3 linked regions of the Zymomonas mobilis subsp. mobilis ATCC 10988 genome follow. The main gene of each other region encodes a partner of the protein of the gene in region 3 in a complex. Links are inferred from orthologs where the notes say so. Each region holds a gene or a part of one and is shown on either strand. Other genes may lie near its edges.

What was found.
Region 1: the proteins of tsaD (region 3) and tsaE are in contact, whole or in part, in a crystal structure (PDB 6N9A), measured with the Thermotoga maritima proteins. The link is inferred for Zymomonas mobilis subsp. mobilis ATCC 10988 from one-to-one orthologs. Residues at the interface, in WP_004082750.1 of Thermotoga maritima: Cys10, Asp11, Arg49, His50, Leu82, Gly84, Gly135, Gly136, Glu154, Thr155, Leu156, Asp157, Asp158, Ser159, Glu162, Asp165, Lys166, Arg169, Leu170, Tyr175, Lys213, Thr214, Leu217, Tyr218, Gln221, Arg222, Asn324; in WP_004082108.1 of Thermotoga maritima: Leu37, Gly38, Lys46, Lys57, Val59, Lys60, Ser61, Thr63, Phe64, Thr65, Leu66, Met67, Val69, Pro71, Tyr82, Arg83, Leu84, Asp86, Asp88, Phe89, Asp93, Ile128, Asp130, Glu131, Arg134.
Region 2: the proteins of tsaD (region 3) and tsaB are in contact, whole or in part, in a solved structure (PDB 4WQ4), measured with the Escherichia coli proteins. The link is inferred for Zymomonas mobilis subsp. mobilis ATCC 10988 from one-to-one orthologs.

The regions. Positions count from the first base shown.
Region 1 is NC_017262.1:248,835-255,234, forward strand. The notes cover bases 1,595-4,593. They hold tsaE (tRNA (adenosine(37)-N6)-threonylcarbamoyltransferase complex ATPase subunit type 1 TsaE), read left to right. Parts: upstream 1,595-2,831; coding sequence 2,832-3,356; downstream 3,357-4,593. Other genes in these bases: ZMOB_RS01150 (sensor histidine kinase), read left to right, coding at 1,595-2,848; ZMOB_RS01160 (nucleotidyltransferase family protein), read left to right, coding at 3,432-4,193; addB (double-strand break repair protein AddB), read left to right, coding at 4,202-4,593. Also shown: ZMOB_RS01140 (sensor histidine kinase), read left to right, coding at 1-164; more of ZMOB_RS01150, read left to right, coding at 461-1,594; more of addB, read left to right, coding at 4,594-6,400. UniProt on the Escherichia coli protein: Required for the formation of a threonylcarbamoyl group on adenosine at position 37 (t(6)A37) in tRNAs that read codons beginning with adenine.
Region 2 is NC_017262.1:1,966,857-1,973,168, reverse strand. Bases 2,757-5,667 are described here. They hold tsaB (tRNA (adenosine(37)-N6)-threonylcarbamoyltransferase complex dimerization subunit type 1 TsaB), read right to left. Parts: upstream 4,570-5,667; coding sequence 3,943-4,569; downstream 2,757-3,942. Other genes in these bases: ZMOB_RS08810 (DEAD/DEAH box helicase), read left to right, coding at 5,571-5,667; ZMOB_RS08820 (NifU family protein), read right to left, coding at 4,569-5,120; ZMOB_RS08830 (GNAT family N-acetyltransferase), read right to left, coding at 3,470-3,946; ZMOB_RS08835 (Ros/MucR family transcriptional regulator), read right to left, coding at 2,881-3,294. In the rest of the region: ZMOB_RS08860 (S9 family peptidase), read right to left, coding at 1-82; ZMOB_RS08855 (inositol monophosphatase family protein), read right to left, coding at 248-1,048; ZMOB_RS08850 ((2Fe-2S)-binding protein), read left to right, coding at 1,306-1,479; bfr (bacterioferritin), read left to right, coding at 1,591-2,082; ZMOB_RS08840 (Fur family transcriptional regulator), read right to left, coding at 2,202-2,633; more of ZMOB_RS08810, read left to right, coding at 5,668-6,312. UniProt on the Escherichia coli protein: Required for the formation of a threonylcarbamoyl group on adenosine at position 37 (t(6)A37) in tRNAs that read codons beginning with adenine.
Region 3 is NC_017262.1:1,459,626-1,466,025, forward strand. What follows is about bases 1-2,999. They hold tsaD (tRNA (adenosine(37)-N6)-threonylcarbamoyltransferase complex transferase subunit TsaD), read right to left. Parts: upstream 2,047-2,999; coding sequence 955-2,046; downstream 1-954. Other genes in these bases: ZMOB_RS06530 (NAD(P)H-dependent glycerol-3-phosphate dehydrogenase), read right to left, coding at 1-954; hemC (hydroxymethylbilane synthase), read left to right, coding at 2,045-2,971. Also shown: ZMOB_RS06545 (uroporphyrinogen-III synthase), read left to right, coding at 3,006-3,734; ZMOB_RS06550 (hypothetical protein), read left to right, coding at 3,804-4,826; rpmF (50S ribosomal protein L32), read left to right, coding at 5,037-5,216; phosphate acyltransferase PlsX, read left to right, coding at 5,229-6,284; ZMOB_RS06560 (beta-ketoacyl-ACP synthase III), read left to right, coding at 6,281-6,400.

The sequences.
Region 1 (6,400 bases), 1.2 Mb from region 3 along the record:
TTAATCTACAGGGAGAATGGCCAAATAGTCCGGTTCTCGGGTTAGGCTTTACGCTGCGCTTAGTTAGAAATTTAGCTTCAGCTGTTAACGGTCAGCTTGAGATAAAAGACGATTCTTTTATCATTCTGCTGCCGATAGAAGAAAGCCAATCCCAAGCCTCCTAAAAAAATAAAAAAAATTACGGATATCTCTTGTCAGATGGGGGTCAGCTCGGCTATCGAGCAGCCTTAGAAGGTGGGGCCTGTAGCTCAACGGTAGAGCCGGCCGCTCATAACGGCTAGGTTGCGGGTTCGATTCCTGCCGGGCCCACCATTCATTTTCTTGGTCTTTATGCGACCCGCTATAAAATCCCATATCAACAGCCCCATTGCCTTTAGGCTGTCTGTTTTGCCTTATTTCCCGTGATAAAAGGGCTATAGTCTGCCTTTAGTGATTTTTGGGAATGGCAGAATAACGATCCATGGAAAACAGCCTGCATCTTTATGGAATATCAATCGCCTTAGGGGTGTCATTGCTGGCTGTCCTCTGGGGCATTGCCCTCTATTTTTTTCTGAATGCGCTCCATAAGATGAAAGAGGCGCAGGCGATTATCCGTCGCTTTCATCCACTTAAAAATATTTATGACACGGCACCCGTTCATGCCCTTGTCATCCATAATCAAAAAATATCCGCTCTTAATCCTAAAAGCTCGGCTTATCTCGGATTAGAAGACATACCGTCCTCACCGGATATCTTTTTTTATTCATGGCTTGATGACGATTCAGCCCAAATTCTTGCCCATCATCTCGATATCTTGGCGAAAACAGGGCGCGCTTTTCATTGTCATGTGCATCATAAAATGGACCAGCGTCTTTTCAAAATTGATGGTCAGATTTTACAACAATCTTCCCGCGATATCATTCTCTGGATAGGCGATATTACCCAAGAGGCTGACCGTCAAAAGGCCTTGGCCTTTCAGGCACAACAATCGGGACAGGCTTTACAGGCGTTATCGTCTCTTTTTGAGGTGATGCCTTTTCCAATATGGTATCGGAATGCCGCGTTACAGCTACAGATGGTCAACCAATCTTATGTAACAGCGGTCGAAAGTCCATCAGCCAGAGAGGTTATCACCCGCAATATCGAGCTAACAGAAGGCAAGGGGGCTAATAATCCGGTTTCTTTTGCGGAAAAGGCACTAGAGACAAAATCCATGCAAAGTCGCCTTTCGCCGGTGATCTTGTCGGGGACACGGCGAATGATGCGCTTAACGGATATTCCCTTACCAACGGGTGCCGTTGCGGGATATGCACTTGATGTCGAAGCCTTGGAAGAAGCCAAAGCTGAAATGGGACGTTTCTTACAAGCACAGCGCCATATCCTCGATCAGCTTTCCGCTGGTGTTGCCCAGTTCAATGCCGAACAAAATTTAGTCTTTGCGAATGAGCCTTTCCGGCATCTTTTTGCGCTGAAAGCCGAATGGCTTACCGACCATCCTGAATTTGACCGTGTGCTTGAAAGAATGCGGGAAGCTGGACGGCTGCCGGCGGCGCATGACTTTCCCGCATGGAAAGCAGAAAGACGGCAATGGTTTTTATCCCATAACAATGCTTTGGAAGAAAACTGGCTGTTGATGGATGGCTCCCATCTTCGGGTCATTACCCAACCTACACCGGACGGCGGATTATTACTGATTTTTGAAGATCGGACAGAACAGGTTCGTTTGACCTCGGCACATGATATTATGCTTCGCGTCCGAACTGCCAGTTTTGATAAACTCTTTGAAGCCATTGGCGTTTTTGCTTCTGATGGGCGATTAAATCTCTGGAATACCCGTTTCACCGATATTTGGCAGATTGATGAAAAATGGCTCTCGACACATCCACGGGTTGACGATTTAGCCCAGAAAACCCGCCTTCGTTTAGAAAATACCGAGCATAGCCACTATATCAGTGATGCCATTCGGATGACGATGATCGAGAGGCAACCCAAACATGGGCATATCGCCTTTATCGACCAACAGCATTTCAATTTTTCGACTATTCCCTTGCCAGACGGTAACATCCTTCTGACGATGTTGGATGTGACTGATAGCTGGCGAATGGAACGCGCTCTTCGTGACCGAAATGAAGCTTTGGAAGCCGCGGACAGGTTAAAAACCGATTTTGTCGCCAATATGAGCTACGAACTCAGAACGCCCTTGACCTCTATCAGTGGTTTTGCCGAAATGCTGGCGCAAGGCTATTGCGGCGATTTATCCCAAATGGCGAATGATTATGTCGCAGCCATTCTTGATGCCGTTGCACGATTAAGCACTCTTATTGACGATATTCTCGACTTAACTTTGCTTGAATCCGGTAATCTTGAGCTTGATCGACAGAATGTTGACATCAAACCCCTTCTTCAAGATATGGCAACCGCTCTCACCAAAAGAGCAGAAGAGCTAGGTATCCATTTTGAAATCAAACTGGATGACAATCTCGGGATGATCGAAAGTGATCCGCAGCGTCTCTCCCGTGCGATCAACCATATGTTACTGATTGCGCTTGCCCGCAATCCGCGCGGCGGCACAGTGCAGTTACAGGCTTCTGGGGCAGGTGACCATATCGCGATTGTCATCGTCGATGACGCTGATATTCTGTCTTCTTCTCGACAAGGGAGTGTGGAATCCTCTTTATCTGATCCGATCTTTGACCATTTTTCCGAATATGGCCAATCCGTTCGCGGCGGTAAGGGAAGCAGCAGTATCGCGATCCCGCTTATTCGCCGTTTTATTGCTTTGCATGGCGGATCAATTCATATTGATTCAAATCATAACCAGAAGACACATTTCATTATTACCTTGCCGCGCCATGTGCCTGCTTTGTAAGAAATATGTAGCCTTCCTAGACGATAGTAAAAAGATGACCATACAGGAAATAATTCTGGCAGATGCCGCCGCCACCGAAGAAGCGGGGCGTTATCTGGGACGATCTCTTCAAACCGGTGATATCATTACCCTTTCCGGTGATCTCGGTGCAGGTAAAACCAGTCTGGCGCGGGGTATTTTAAGCGAATTAGGCTTTCAGGAAGAAGTCCCTTCGCCCAGTTTCGCGCTGATGATTGATTATGAGCCCCCAGAAGTCAGTCTGCCTGTTGCCCATGTCGATTTATATCGCCTCGATAATCCCGAAGATATTCAGGAATTAGGTCTCGATGAATTCGCTTTTTACGGGGCTTTGCTCGTAGAATGGCCAGAAAGATTGGGACAGGTTATCGACCAAATATGGCCTGATCGGCTGGCTTTGCATCTGGATATTCTCGAAGATAACCGGCGGCGGCTGACATGGCAGCGTCCCAGCTATTGGGAAAATCGCTGGCCACCGCTCGAATATTGATAAATGATTTTAAGACGGCCGCGACTTTGCTAGAAGCCGCTCATCTTCATTTCAGGTAGGGGGCAGGAGAAAAGAATGAAAAGCTTGAGTAAGACGATAACGTTTAAAAACAAAAAGCCGCAAAGCCTTATCCGCACGGCGATGATTCTGGCTGCCGGTTTTGGTAAACGGATGCGCCCCCTAACGGCAACCCGTCCGAAACCCTTGGTTGAAGTCGGCGGCAAGCCTTTGATCGACCACGCCCTTGATCATCTCAAGGAAAGCGGCATCACTCGTGTTGTCGTCAACACCCATTATATGAGCGAACCTTTGGAAGCGCATCTGCGCCATACTGCCAAAGATTTCGATCTCCAGATTTCCCGTGAAGAAGACGCACTTCTAGAAACCGGCGGCGGCATCAAAAAGGCCTTGCCCCTTATTCAAGATGATCTCTTTCTGGTTATCAGCAGTGACAATTTCTGGCTTGATGGCACGGCCAATTCCATTGAACTTCTGACCCATCATTGGGATGATGAAAAGATGGATGCTTTGTTGTTACTGGTGCCGTTATCTCACGCTGATTGCTATAATGGGCAGGGTGATTTCCATATGAATGGTATGGGACAAATCCAGCCTAAAATTCCGGGTAAAGTCGCACCTTTTGTTTTCAGCGGCATCCAGATTATGTCCAAACGCTTTTTGGAAAATACGCCGGACGGTGCTTTCCGTAGCCAATATATCCGCGATCAGGCGATGAACAAAGGCCGCTTATATGGCTTGGTGCATGATGGTATCTGGTTTGATGTCAGCACGCCCAAAGCCGTCAAGGTAACCGACACCATTCTTAGACGCGGTTAATTTTGAATATGCTGGAAAAATCCCGTCTCTTTACGATACCTTTTCATCGTTCTTTTGCCGATGCCTTGGTCGAAGGCCTGATCAAGCGCTATGACGATCCAATGACATTGGCACAGGGATTGATCCTGCTACCCAATAACCGTTCCATTCGGGCTATAACAGAAGCCTTTGTGCGCCAGTCGTCTTCCGGCCTGTTATTACCCCGAATGGTGCCCGTCGGGGATCCTCTCTTGGATGATCGGCTGGGTGCTTTTCTTGATCCGGTCGATATGATCGATCCGTTACCACCGGCGATCCCGCCTTTGGAACGGCATTTCCGATTAACCCGTCTTGTTAAAAAGGTAATGCAAAAACAGGGGCGAACTATTGCCGTTCCTGAAGCTCATCGTCTGGCCGAAGAATTGGCACTGACCTTGGATCAGTTGATGGCGGCAGAGATTGACCCTGAACAACTGACCCAGTTAATCGACCCTATGGCCGAAGAAGAGCTTGCCCGCCATTGGCAGGCTTCTTTAAAATTGCTTGAATGTATTATTACCGAATGGCCGGAAGAGCTTAAAAAAACGGGACAGATTGAAAGTCAGGAACGCCGGAACCGACTACTGGATCGCCTCGCTGACAGATGGCAAACACAGCCACCCAGTGAAAAACCGATTATTGCCGCTGGTGCGATTACAGGATCACCGGTTTCTGCCCGTTTGTTGCGTGTTATCTCGGAAATGGAAGATGGGCTTGTTGTTCTCCCCGGCCTTGATAACAACATGTCAGACGAAGAGTGGCAGTTATTAGGCCCTCATGAACGCGATCCCGATACGGGCATTAAACAGCCTTCGCTCGAAAGCCATCCGCAATTCCAGTTAAAATTATTACTGGACAGGATGGGTGTTGACCGGAAGGAAGTGATAGAATGGGATCCGCCGAAAAATTATCATCCAGATAACCGTGAACAGGCCATTCGTCATGTTATGGCTCCGGCGCGCTATACTGATCGCTGGCGTAGTCTTCCTGAAAAAGAACGGGCTTTCCCCAATTTATCCGTTATTGAAACGGCGCATCCCGAAGAAGAAGCCCAAGTCATCGCTTTGGCGTTGAGGGAGGCCGTTGAAGAAAAAGGCCAGACGGCGGCCTTGGTAACGCCTGATCGGGCTTTGGCCATTAGGGTCTCTGCTCTATTAAAGCGCTTTGGCATTGATGCCGATGATAGTGCAGGGCGACCGTTATCGCTTACCCCTCCCGGATTATTACTGCTTGATCTGGTTTCGCTCGCTGCCGATCATTTTTCGGCCGTAAGTTTCCTCGCAATAGCCAAGCATCCTCTGGTCGCCTTTGGTGAAGATCGCGATTTATGGCGCGATCATATTCGCAGCCTTGATATGATTTTACGGGGGCCTCTTTTAAGAAATGGTCTGGCCGGAATTACGGCCAAAATTAAGGAAGCGGTCGATCATCAAACAGCCGATCCCGAATTACTGGAATGGTGGGAAAAGACTAAAATACCCTTTCAAGCGCTCGATCAGCAATTTCAGACGGTGTTGCCCCTTACTAAAATTGTTAAAATTTTGCGGGAAACGGCGAACCAAATTGCCGGTGAAAAAATATGGGCAGAGGCTGCGGGGCATTTGGCCGCCGATTTGATTGCCGAAATTGAATCTTTAGCGGCTGACCATAACGAAGATATGCGTTTTTCCGATTTTGCGCATGTACTGCGGCAATTAATGGATAAACAAGCGGTCAGACCGATGACCGGTGGCCATCCTCGTATTTTTATCTGGGGTTTGATAGAAGCCCGCTTGCAACATGCCGATTTAATGATCGCAGCCAGTCTGAATGAAACGGTTTGGCCACCGATCAAGGAAGCCGACCCGTGGCTTGCGCCCCGAATTCGTTCTGAACTCGGTTTACCGGGGCTAGAATTACGAATTGGTATTGCCGCCCATGATTTCTCTTCGGTTTTGGGGGCTAAAAAAATATTGCTAACCCGTGCCAGACGCGATGCCAGAGCGCCAACCATGCCATCGCGTTTTTGGTTGCGGTTGGAAGCCATGGCCTCCAACTTGCACCATGCCGATAATCTTCCTTATTGGGCGCGACAGCTCGATGAACCACAGGGTTTTAGACCTGTCACAAGGCCAGCCCCTAATCCCCCTGTTTTAGATCGCCCGAAACGTATCGCCGTTACGCGCTTCGACAGTCTGCAATCTGATCCT
Region 2 (6,312 bases), 510 kb from region 3 along the record:
GGTCTGCTAAAGCAGGTGTGGACATCATAACAGCAGCAATAGCGCCTATCAGAATTTTGGACATGGGCATCAGGTAAAGCATGGCATTGGCCAAAACGCAATTACCTGACCTGAAATAATGGCAAAGCAGAATGAAAGCTTGTTTTTCTAAACTGTAATTTAAATAAAGATCTTGGAATCCCTATAGACAAAGCGGACTTTTAGAAAAAAGCCCGCTTTTATGCCCAGAAGCGTCAAGGATACGCTATTAACGCAGCAGGGATTCGGCCACCTGATCCCACATCGCAGGAGAATTGGCACCTAACATCCCATGACTGCAATCAGAGGTGTCATAGGCCGAGCCATCAAAGCGTGCCAATTTACCGCCCGCTTCTTCCAGAAACAGAGAACCCGGGGCATGATCCCAAGGCCAGCTACGCCAAAAAACCGCAGCATCATTTTCACCCAAAACAATGCGAGGATATTGCTCACCGGCACAAAGAGGCGATGGCGCCAAGGTGATGCCATGGCTGAGAGGGTGATGTTTATCAAAATCTGGGCGGAGATTATCAGAGGTCACCCGCGCGGACAGAGCCACCACGGGAATATCTTGTCCGGTGCTGCGCGTTGTTACCCGTTCACCATCGACAAAAGCCCCCTGCCCTTTGGAAGCATGGCACATCCTGCCGGAAACAGGGTCAAGAATCCATCCGGCCTGTGGCTCACCATCGCCTAATAGCGCGATCATCATGGCATAGGGCGTTTGGCCAGCGGCATAATTACCGGTGCCATCCAGCGGATCCACTGTCCAAGCCAAGCCTTTTTTGAGATTTTTGAGCAAGCTCGTATCGGCAGCGGTTGCTTCCTCACCCACAATATAAGCCTCTGGCAAGAATTTGGCTAATTGCTCGGTAATCCGCTTTTCTGATTCCTTATCGACCACCGTCACATAATCGCCGGGTTCTTTCTCTGCGATTTCATTTTCTGATAAATGACGGAAACGCGGGACAAGTAAATCATTCGCAACTTCATACATTAAAGTTGCAACAGCTTTATAAAGTGGGTGCATCAGCTTCCTCCGGCACATAGCCTGATCTTTTCTAGCCCTTTTCCTCTATTTTCAGGATGGCAATCAAGGAAATTATAGGGGGCAGCCCTCGTTATTTTACGGGTTAAGGCCTCATCCTTTTGGAACAAGCCGCTATTCTAAGCATCACTCTTTTAATTTTTGTTATATTTAATATTGATACTTGTTATCATTATCATGGGAGTTATATCTAAGAAGGAAGGCGATTTTAAGCCATTCGAGGATAAAGGGGTTTGAGAGTGATTATTTGCCATTGTAACACTGTAAGCGATCAAGCGATCAAAGCTGCTGTGCGACAAGGTGCGGTCACGCCGGGGCAAGCCTATAAAAAAATAGGTGTTAAATTCTGCTGTGGTAAATGCGGAAAATGTGTCCAAAAAGTTATCGCAGAAGCACAAGAAGAGACTGTTTAAAATATTATCAGACGCCCGATTTCGCGCAGAATAAAGAGAATCTGTGCAACCTGATAGCTGTTACCTCGTTTATATCCTAATTAGGGTTGTAAAAAGCAAAAGGTAGCATCCATGAAGGGCCATAAAGAGGTCATTGACCATCTTAATACGCTGTTAAAAAGCGAACTGACATCTATCAATCAGTATTTTCTGCATTATCGCATTGCTGAAGATTGGGGCATCGACAAGCTCGCTGATCTGGAACGGTCAAATTCCATTGATGAAATGAAACATGCCGACAAATTGGCCAAGCGCCTTTTGTTTTTAGAGGGCTTCCCGAATTTTCAGGATATTGGCCATCTTAGAATTGGCGAAAATGTCGAAGAGATCATTAAAGCTGATTTAGCTTTGGAAGTGGATGATGCAATTCCGCTCTATAAAGAAGCGATCCAATGCTGTGAAAAGCATAGCGATTTCGGAACAAGAGATCTTCTTTTGTCTATCTTGAAAGAAGAGGAAGGCCATGCTGATGGTCTTGATACCCAGTTAAAATTGATCGAACGGATGGGTATTCAAGGCTATATTCAGCTTAACAGCCAGACGGCTGAAGCCTCTGAAGAATAATCAGCGCTTTAAAAAGCGATAAGAAGGGCGACAGGCTGAAAAGTCTGTCGCTTTTTTAGTGCTTTTATTAAAAATCACGACGGAATCGTCATCAAAATAACTAAAACCCGATCATTATTTTATTTCGATGATTTAGGCGAACGATTCAACGGGACACCGTATAATTCCAAGCGGTGATCGACCAATTTATATCCCAAGCGTTCGGCGATTATTTTTTGCAGGCTTTCCATGTCTTCATCTGAAAATTCGATAATCTTTCCAGATTCCACATCTATAAGATGATCGTGATGATCTTCGGGGGAAGCCTCGTAACGCGCGCGGCCATCGCCAAAATCATGACGTTCAAGAATACCGGCTTCTTCAAATAAGCGCACGGTACGATAGACGGTAGCAATCGAAATACCGGAATCAATCGCAGATGCCCGTTCGTAAAGAGACTCGACATCGGGATGATCTTCGGCTTCAGATAAAACCTGAGCAATAACCCTTCTTTGACCTGTTATCCGCAGACCTTTTTGCGCACAAAGCGTTTCAATATTGATCTGCCGCACAACATTTCTCCGTCAAATTTTGAATTACCCCAGTAAAAAATCAGAGAAATCTGCGCTGTTTAAAGGCGCAGGCTCCAACTATTTCTCTTTATAAATTCACGCTTACTTTGGCAATTTAAAATCATACGTCGCCCCCAGACGTTGTGATTTTTATAAACGCCACGGATAGAGTTGCCCCTATATATAGCGAGAATTAAGCCACATTTGTGGTAATGCTTTGTTCTTTTTTATTTATCAAAGCAGGTTATTAGCGTTTGCGACGCTGGGTACCAAGACCGATTTTTTTGGCCAAAGAACGACGCTGATCAGCGTAATTCGGGGCGACCATCGGATAATCTGCCGGCAAATTCCATTTAGCGCGGTATTGTTCCGGCGTCAGCTGATAATGGGTTGCAAGATGACGTTTCAGCATTTTCAGCTTCTTACCGTCTTCGAGGCAGATGATATAATCGGGTTTAACAGAGGCGCGGACAGAGACAGCGGGTTCAGGCCGTGCTTCCGGTTCTGCGTTAGCTTCGCTTAAAGCAGAAAGTGCATGATGGACATTCTGGATAAGCTGGGGAACGTCGGCAACAGAAACGCTGTTGTTGCTGACATGGGCTGAAACGATATCAGCCGTTAAGGTAATCAAAGTTTCAGACAAAGCATTGTCATCGCTCATAGAACAATCCTTTTTTAGGAAAAAAGTGGGAGAATATTCTATCTTTCCAGAGAAGCTTTAAAGCTTTTACCTTTGGAAAGATCTCGGTTGATCTCCCAACGTTTACGGTCTTTATGATTGAACAAATTCTATAGAAAATGCAACTAAAATTATTACTTCTTCTAGGTGATTTATATTAAATAACAATGAAGCGGAGAGTTATCGCATTGTATAAGTCGCCATTTAACGATTTATAATAATTGATTCGACGGCCAACCTCTCTAAAGCCAATCTGGTAATAAAGGTTTAAGGCCGGATTTTTTTCTCTGACTTCAAGATGAAGATATTTAGTATCTTCGATTTTGGCTTTGGCGATCAGCTTTTTAAAAAGGGCTGTCGCGACCCCTTCGCGGCGGAATTCCGGTTTAACTGCTAATAATAATAGCTCGCACTCGTCAAAAACAGTACGAGATAACAAGAAACCCGCCGGTTTCCCTTCTATTGTTACAACAAGAGCATAAACGCCCGGTAACCCCATAATGCTATTACATTGATGACGATTCCACGCCTCGCCATAGAATGGGTCAAAAGCATCCGTCATGATTTCCATGACATAATCGAGAAGAGAATCACCTGTATCTACAAACGCCCAGCCATCATGATACTGTATCATGACGGTATTTTCGCATCAGGCAAACGGCCGTAAATCGGCGTAGCAGGTAGTGTCGTCGCTGTTTTTTCTAAAAAGCGGGCTTCATCCGCAAAAGGCCAAGCCTCTTCCGATTCGCCCCAGCCTCTTACCTTTATCAAATTGGCCGCCGCCGAACCGACCACGAGTGAGTCTTGCACTAAGGCAGCAGCGGCTTCGGGTCGCAAGGATTGAAGTTCTGTGGTGGTGGTCAAATGAAGTGAAGGCCGATCGCAGGAAAAAGACTGAATAAACAATTCACCATGACCGCCAATAAAAGCAACCGTCAGTTGCGACACATCGCTGTGCCGTCGGAAAGCCGAGGCCGCAACAATATCTAAGGAGCCATAACCAGAGACAGGAATATCCCATCCCAAACCTAAAGCCAGGGCAGCCGCAATCCCGACGCGGATGCCGGTAAAACTGCCGGGCCCGCAATCAACAAGGATACTATCAGCGCGACCTTGATCCGGTAAAGCAGCGACCATAGGCAAAAGTTTTTCAGCGTGACCGCGACCCACAATTTCCTTCTCGCAGGCAAGGACGCGGTCGCCTTCTATCAAAGCAACAGAACAGGCCGCTGTGGCTGTATCAATGACCAATTGCATTAAATCGCCCGAACTTCTTTAATTTCAGGGACAAAATGTTTCAGCAAGGTCTCGACCCCTTGTTTCAGGGTCGCAACAGAAGAAGGACAACCTGCGCAAGCGCCCCGCATCGACAAATAGACAATGCCGTCTTCAAATTTCTGGAAAACGATATCCCCCCCATCACGAGCAACAGCCGGACGAACGCGGCTATCGATCAGATCTTTGATCTGAAGAATGACGTCATCTTCTTCATCATGATCTTTTGTTTCATTCTTTTCGGAATTTTCTACCAATAACGGAATGTCATTATCGAAATGATCCGAAATGATCATAATGATCTTGGATTCGAGGTTAGACCATAATGAAGGTGAATCGAGGGTGACGGAAATAAAATCCCGTCCGTAGAAAACAGCCGTCACATGCTGCAAGTCAAAAAGCGCTACGGCCAAAGGCGAATCAGCGGCTTCCTCTTTATTGACAAAATAACGGGATTCACGTTCCATTACGGGACGGTGAAGCAAAAATTTAAGGGTAGCCGGATTCGGCGTCTTTTCTGTCTCGATCAGCATGTTTCTTATTTGGTGAAACCACGCCTTCCAATCAAGATTATTTATGTTGCCTTTTTATGGTTTTTTGAATGATATCTTCGATTTCTTTCAATAATTGTCCTTTTTGGCGATAATATAATAATATTTTATTCGGCAATGAGGAAAAGCCTTGCCTTTCTTCTGTCCTATGGTCATTATTAACGGATAAGCATCTGTGTCCGCGAGACTAAACGGGCATATGCACGGAATTTGCGTGTTCCACCGCACATAATATCTGACATCTATTTTTGTCATTTCGGAAGTCATAAAAAGCCTTCCTCACTATGGTGCGTTGCCAAGTATTCCTCTTTAGATGCCTAATAGCAGCAGGCTTTCCCGTTCACGCAAGCCTGTATTTTCAGGTCTTAAACGAGTTTTAACTCGTCTCTTAGTGCGCTTCATCGCGCCTATTTCAAAAACGGAAAGCCTTTTATGACGGAAACATCTGTTTCGTTCAAAACCCTTGGTCTCGACTCGTCACTTGTGCAGGCTCTGGATGGTCTCGGTTATAGTAAGCCGACCCCGATTCAGGCACAAGCTATCCCCCATTTATTAGAAGGCAAGGATCTTTGCGGTATCGCCCAGACCGGCACCGGTAAAACCGCAGCCTTTGCTCTGCCTTCTATTCATTATCTCGCAACCAACCCGCAGGCACGGCCTCAGCGTGGTTGCCGTATGCTGATTTTATCACCGACGCGCGAACTGGCCAGCCAGATTGCCCGCGCTTGCAATGACTATACCCGTCATCTGCGTATGTCGGTTAATGCCGTATTTGGTGGCGTTCCTATTGGTCGTCAGATGAGAATGCTGGATCGTGGCACCGATATTTTGGTTGCAACACCCGGTCGCTTGCTGGATTTGATCGACCAGCGCGCGCTTGTCTTAAAAGACGTCGAAGTTTTCGTCTTGGACGAAGCCGACCAGATGCTGGATCTTGGTTTTATCCATGCGTTGCGCCGCATTGACAAATTGCTGCCGAAGAACCGCCAGACTTTGTTCTTCTCGGCTACGATGCCAAAAACGATTCAGGAATTGAGCAGTCAGTTCTTGTCTGATCCGGTAACCGTTTCGGTTGCGCCCCAGTCTTCAACGGCTGAACGGGTTGAGCAATTCGGTATTTTCGTTAACCAGTCTGAAAAACAGGCTTTGTTGACGATTACGCTGAAAAATACCC
Region 3 (6,400 bases):
TTCACCTTCAATCAAATCACAAATGGCTGAAACCAACGGCATTTCTACTTTTAGTTTATTAGCAACTCTTTGTAAGACAGGCGCTGTGAAAACGCCTTCTGTTGTAACTGCTCTTTTCTTTTGCTGTTCTTCGTAGCTATAGCCTTCACCAAGTTTTTTCCCAAAAGTGAAGTTACGAGACAATTCCGACGAGCAGGTCAGGACAAGATCTCCTAAACCGGATAATCCCGTTAAAGTTTCTTCTTTTGCACCCAATGCAATACCAAAGCGGTTCATTTCTGCAAAACCGCGGCTAATAACGGCTGCACGGGCATTATTGCCAAGTTTTGCACCTGCAACGACTCCACAGGCAATCGCTAATACATTTTTGACAGCACCTCCAACATCCGCACCAATCACGTCAGACGAGGCATAAGGGCGAAATGTTGGAATGGCTAACCTTTGCATTAAGGCCGCTCTTATATCCTTCTCTTTGGCTGCTAAAGTCACGGCTGTCGGTAAATGGCGTGCTACTTCACTTGCAAATGTTGGCCCAGATAAAACTGCAATAGGACGGTGAGGGAAAATATCGGCCGCTAACTGAGACATCAATAGGCCAGATTCCGCTTCTATTCCTTTTGCACATAAAATTAATGGGCGACTATCATTGGGAATCTGTCTTAAAACAGATCTCATTTTTTGGGCTGGAATGGCTACCAATAAAGCAGATGCTGAACTTAGATCATTTAATTCATCTGTTGCATGGATAGTTCGGGGTATAATGATGTCAGGCAAATAATCAGGATTGATGTGTCTCTGATTAATGGCATCAATAATTTCTCTTTTTCTGCCCCATAAAGTGACGGCACCTTTATAACTGGCTACGGCTGCCAAAGCCGTTCCCCATGACCCCGCACCTAAGACACCGATATGATGAAAATGATCGGCTGTTTTCTTTTCTTCAAGAACAGGCATCTACGCTTTTACTCCGGCACCGCGTGCTTTTTCAGCATGAGGGTCTAACGGCCATCTTGCTCGCGCTGGACTCTCAAGATTATCAATCATTCCCAGACGAAACCGTTCGACGCCCGCCCATGCGATCATAGCGCCATTATCAGTGCATAGCGAAGGCGGCGGTGCAATCAAAGGTAAATTATGTGCTTCTGCTAGATCCGTAAGTGCAGGACGGATGGCTTGATTCGCAGCCATACCTCCAGCAATAACAAAGGCGTTGATTTGAATATTTTCGCCTTCAATCTTTTTGAGAGCTTTTTCGCTACGATTGACTAAGCAATCAATAACAGCCTGTTGGAATGATGCTGCAATATCGTGTCTTTTATAAATGCCAGATTGATATGCTCTTAAAACCGCGGTTTTAAGTCCTGCAAAAGAGAAATGAGGTTCTTTGCTTTTAATTAATGGCCTAGGTAAGGGAACCGCCATTGGATCGCCATTCAAAGCTTCTCTTTCTACAGCTGGGCCTCCAGGAAAGCCTAATCCTAAAATTTTAGCCGTTTTGTCAAAGGCTTCACCGCCAGCATCATCAATTGTTGTTGCTAGGCGGCGATATTCGCCCACATTTTTAACCAGTAGAATTTGGCAATGACCACCAGAGATAAGCAATAATAAATAAGGAAAAGACAGAGTTTTATCTGCTAAACGAGGGGTTAAGGCGTGACCTTCTAGGTGGTTAATCGCAATCAGTGGTTTTTTACAGGCAAGAGAAAGCGCTTTTCCTGTTACAAAACCAACCATAACGCCGCCAATTAAGCCTGGCCCCGCAGTTGCTGCAATGGCATCTATTTCTGATAAATTTTTTCCTGATTCATTTAAAACCTTTCTTACTAACGGCTCTAGACGCTCGACATGGGCTCTTGCCGCAATTTCTGGAACTACACCGCCATAAGGACGATGTAAAATTTCTTGTGTTGCCAAATGACTGGAAATAATATTACCATCATTATCAACTAATGCGACTGCTGTTTCGTCGCAACTCGACTCAAGACCTAAAACTAATGCCATAGGGGGCTTTTCTGCCACCATAAGGGGCGGTAGAGCAACTATCATGCAACTTCCTTTTCGTCTCGGATCCCGAGGTTCCCCTCTAGCCCTTATTCAGGCACGCTCAGTCGCCTCTGCTTTATGTGCTGCACATAGCTGGTCAGAGGATGCTGTTGTCATTGTACCTATTCGCACTTCTGGTGATAAAAATCGTCATCAGGCTTTAGCGGATATTGGTGGAAAGGCGCTTTGGACAAAAGAGCTGGATATCGCTTTGACAACAGGTCAAATTGATGCTGCCGTACATTCTATGAAGGATGTTGAAACTTTTCGTCCTTCACATATCTCTATAGCGGCTATGCTTCCTAGAGAAGATGTTCATGACAGGTTGATTGGAATCCCTTCCTTAGAAGTATTGCCTTATTCTGGTTGTGTTGGAACGGCATCGCCACGTCGAGCTGCCCAGATAAGGTGCATCCGACCTGATATCGAGATTAAACTGTTACGGGGGAACATAGACACTCGTTTAGAAAAACTGGCTAATAAACAGTTTGATGCTACCCTTCTTGCCGCCGCTGGTCTCATTCGACTCGGAAGAAATGATGTGGGATATGATGTTCCCTTAGATCAGATGCTGCCAGCTGCTGGGCAGGGCGCTATCGGAATCGAGGCTCTGGCAGATTCCGCTGCTTGGGAAAAAGTATCTATAATTGATCATTACCCTACACATTTAGCGGTTCAGTCAGAAAGGCAACTTCTTCTTCGGCTCAATGCTGATTGCCATTCTCCGATTGCGGTTTTTGCCGAGATTTTAGAAAAAAATATCCGTTTGAGAGCTTGCCTCTATACGGAAAATGGAAAATTTTCGGCGTCTATTGATAAAGAAATTAGTCAACCTTCTGATGCTTTTGAAGTTGGTAGCTTATTGTTGAATCAATCTCCGCCGGAGGTGCAAGCTCTCTTCCTACCCAGAGTATTGTCAGAACGTTAATCGGCATTTGCTCCCTATCTGAACAGAGTCCAATATGCTGAGAGAATGGCAATTAAATAATCGTGTTCAAGATAAATTATTGATTTTACGCCCCGAGCCGGGGGCAACCGCTACAGCCAAGCGTGCAGAAAAAGTAGGCTGGCAAGTAATAAAAACGCCTCTTGCAACGGCTATATCGATACCTTGGTCAATAAATGAATCTCTATCTTTTGATGCGGTTATGGTAACGAGTGCCCAAGCTATTTATCACGGAGGAAGTGAACTGGATAAATTAAAAGACTATCCTCTTTACGTGGTTGGCAAGGCTACTGAGGCGGCGGCACGTCAGGCAGGGTTTCAGCATATTGTAACGGCCGAAGGTAATGGCGCATCTGTACTTTGTTGTCTTGAACGGGACAAAAGAATGCGGATATTAAGGCTCTGCGGCGAGATTTACAAAGATTATGACTATAAAAATTTTTCTCTGAAAGAAAACACTCAATTCTTTATAAAAATTCTTTATAGAATGCAAAATATTGCCAGTTTACCGATAGAAGCCTGTCAGGCATTAGTAGAAAATGCCATAGTCCTATTACACTCTTCTCGTTTTGCAGAGCAATTTCGTCTTTTGCTTGCGAAAACGGATATCAATCCAGACAGAGTTCAGATTGCTGTTATTAGCCCAGCAGTAGCAGAACAAATTGGAAAAGAGTGGCGAGCAATGGCAATAGCTGAATATCCTGATGACACATCTTTGTTAAAGGCGGCAGCTAGCTTGAAATGAAACTCGGATAGAAAATGAATGAAGGCAGATTCTGAATGGAATCAGAGGCAAATATTCAGGGACAGATGTATGACAAATAACAACGGTATTCATAATTATGCCGGAAATAAAGAATCGAATTCTTCAATTGATCCTTTGGTCAATGCCTCACAGTCTTCAAAAAAACGGCCGTGGCAATCAAAATTGCTTTTTTCCTGTGCTGCATTCTTTTGTGGCGTCGGTGTTACTATCTACTCATTATCACATTGGCAGCCAGCCAGAATGCTTATTGCTCCAGCTTCTGTCCCCAATAATCAACAATCTTCCGAGAAGACACCTCAGTTACCTTCGCAACTTTCTATGTCTGGAAATGCTCAATCTCAAAATGGTACTGTGGCGCTCCCACAAACAGATTCTTCTAATTCGAATGTAACGGCCTCTATTGATGCCTTAAATGGCCGAATAGATCGCCTTGAAAATCGTATTGATGATGTCAGCAAGGAAACCAAAGCTGCTATTGGGGATGCAGGTAGAGCGGAGAGTCTCCTTGTTGCTTTTGCTGCAAGACGGGCGCTTAATCGTGGCCAACCTCTAGGCTATTTAGAAGGCTTGTTACAATCGCGGTTTGGTAATAGTCAGCAGCAAGCCGTTTCTGTTATTTTAAATGCCTCACGGCAACCGGTTACGCTTGAACAATTAGTCGCTGGACTTATCCCGCTCAAGGGAGATTTACTCAAGCCGGACAAACAACAAGGGTGGTTGAGTTATTCTCGCCAGTTTTTTTCTAATCTGTTTGTTATCCACCGTCATGGCGAAGTGTCAACGATGCCTTCTGAACAATTAGAAGAGGCGATCCGTTTTTTGAATAATGGTAATGTCGATGGAGCTATTGCTGATATCTCAAAGCTGCCAGGGGCTCGTTATGCTCAAAATTGGCTGAATGCCGCTAAGCGTTATTCTTTGGCAAGGAATGCATTAGATATTCTTGAAACCTCAGCTCTTTTATCGCCAGATCAACCCGCAATCGATAATCCGACTTCGGAAAAAAATACTGATTCGCTTGATACAGAAGAAAAACATTCAACAAGTATTCCAGACAATCATCAAAGATAAATATAATTGAATCAACGCCAATTTTCGGGCGTATTTTGTTCAAATTGTCGCTTGGGGCTTGTAACTCAGGCGAAATTCGCTATACGCGCTTTGATGCGCGACGATTCTGGTAGCATAAACTCGCATGTTATTTTTCCTTGCCGGTTTATGACATAGGCCTCATATCGTCGCTAAATTTTTTATCGCTTCATTTAATTTTAAGGTTCCGAGATGGCTGTTCCTAAGAGAAAAACTACCCCTTCACGGCGGAATATGCGCCGTAGTCACCATGCCTTGACGGTAGAAGCTTATCAGGAATGCCCAAATTGCGGCGAATTAAAACGTCCGCATCATATGTGCCCAGCTTGTGGTCACTATAATGGGCGTGAGATCATCGCTGTAGAAGCCTGATCTGTCTAATTAATGATGAGTAAGGATCAAGCTCTGATCGCTGTCGATGCCATGGGCGGGGACGGTGGTCCGAGAGTTGTCATTGCAGCTTTGGCACTTGCGCTATCAACTGATCCGGATTTGCGTTTCCGCGTATATGGTGACGAAGCGCTTGTGCGTACACAGATGGATCTATTCCCTGAGCTTGCACCGGCCTGTACGATATGCCCTGCACCAGATGTTATTTCTGGTGAAGAGAAACCGTCTTTGGCTTTGCGCCGTGCCCGCAAAAGTTCTATGGGCATGGCTATTTCTGCAGTAAAGACAGGGGAGGCTGATGCTGCTCTGTCTGCAGGTAATACTGGCGCATTGATGGCAATCGCAAAGCTTTACTTGCGGATGATGCGTGGTATCGATCGTCCAGCCTTAACAACCATCTTGCCAACATTGGGCAAAAATGGGGTTGTTATGCTGGATTTGGGTGCCAATACAGAATGCGATATGCGTAATCTGGTCCAGTTCGCGGTAATGGGCGCTGTATATGCTCAATCGGCTATGGGCATTCCTTGCCCTCGACTATCCTTACTCAATATCGGTACCGAAGAGATGAAGGGTACCGAAGATTTAAGAGCCGCCGCGGCTCTCTTGCGTCAAACTGAACAGACAGCTTTCCAGTATACTGGTTTTATTGAATCAGACAGGATTGGCCAAGGGGATGCTGACGTTATCGTGACAGATGGTTTTTCTGGCAATATTGCATTGAAAACTATCGAAGGCACGGCACGTTTCATTACTAACCTTCTCCGGCGTGCTTTTTCAAGTTCATTGCGTTCCAAATTAGGTTTTCTGCTTTCAAAACCTGCTTTCAGATTATTTAGAGTTTATCTTGATCCGAATAATCATAATGGCGCAATTTTTCTTGGTCTTAATGGCATCGTTGTTAAAAGCCATGGGAATGCTAACGTATCTGGTATCGCTCAAGCCGTTCATCTGACAGCTAAGCTTGTCCGTTCTAATCTGGTCAATTGCATCGCCGATGATCTGGATATGTTTTTTTCTCAGGCGAGCAATAAGGAATTGCAGGCATGACTATGCGGCGGTCAGCAATCATCGGAACCGGATCGGTTTTGCCTAAGACACGTCTTTCCAATGACGAGTTAGCGCAAAATTATCATATTGATACTTCGGATGCCTGGATCGTTGAG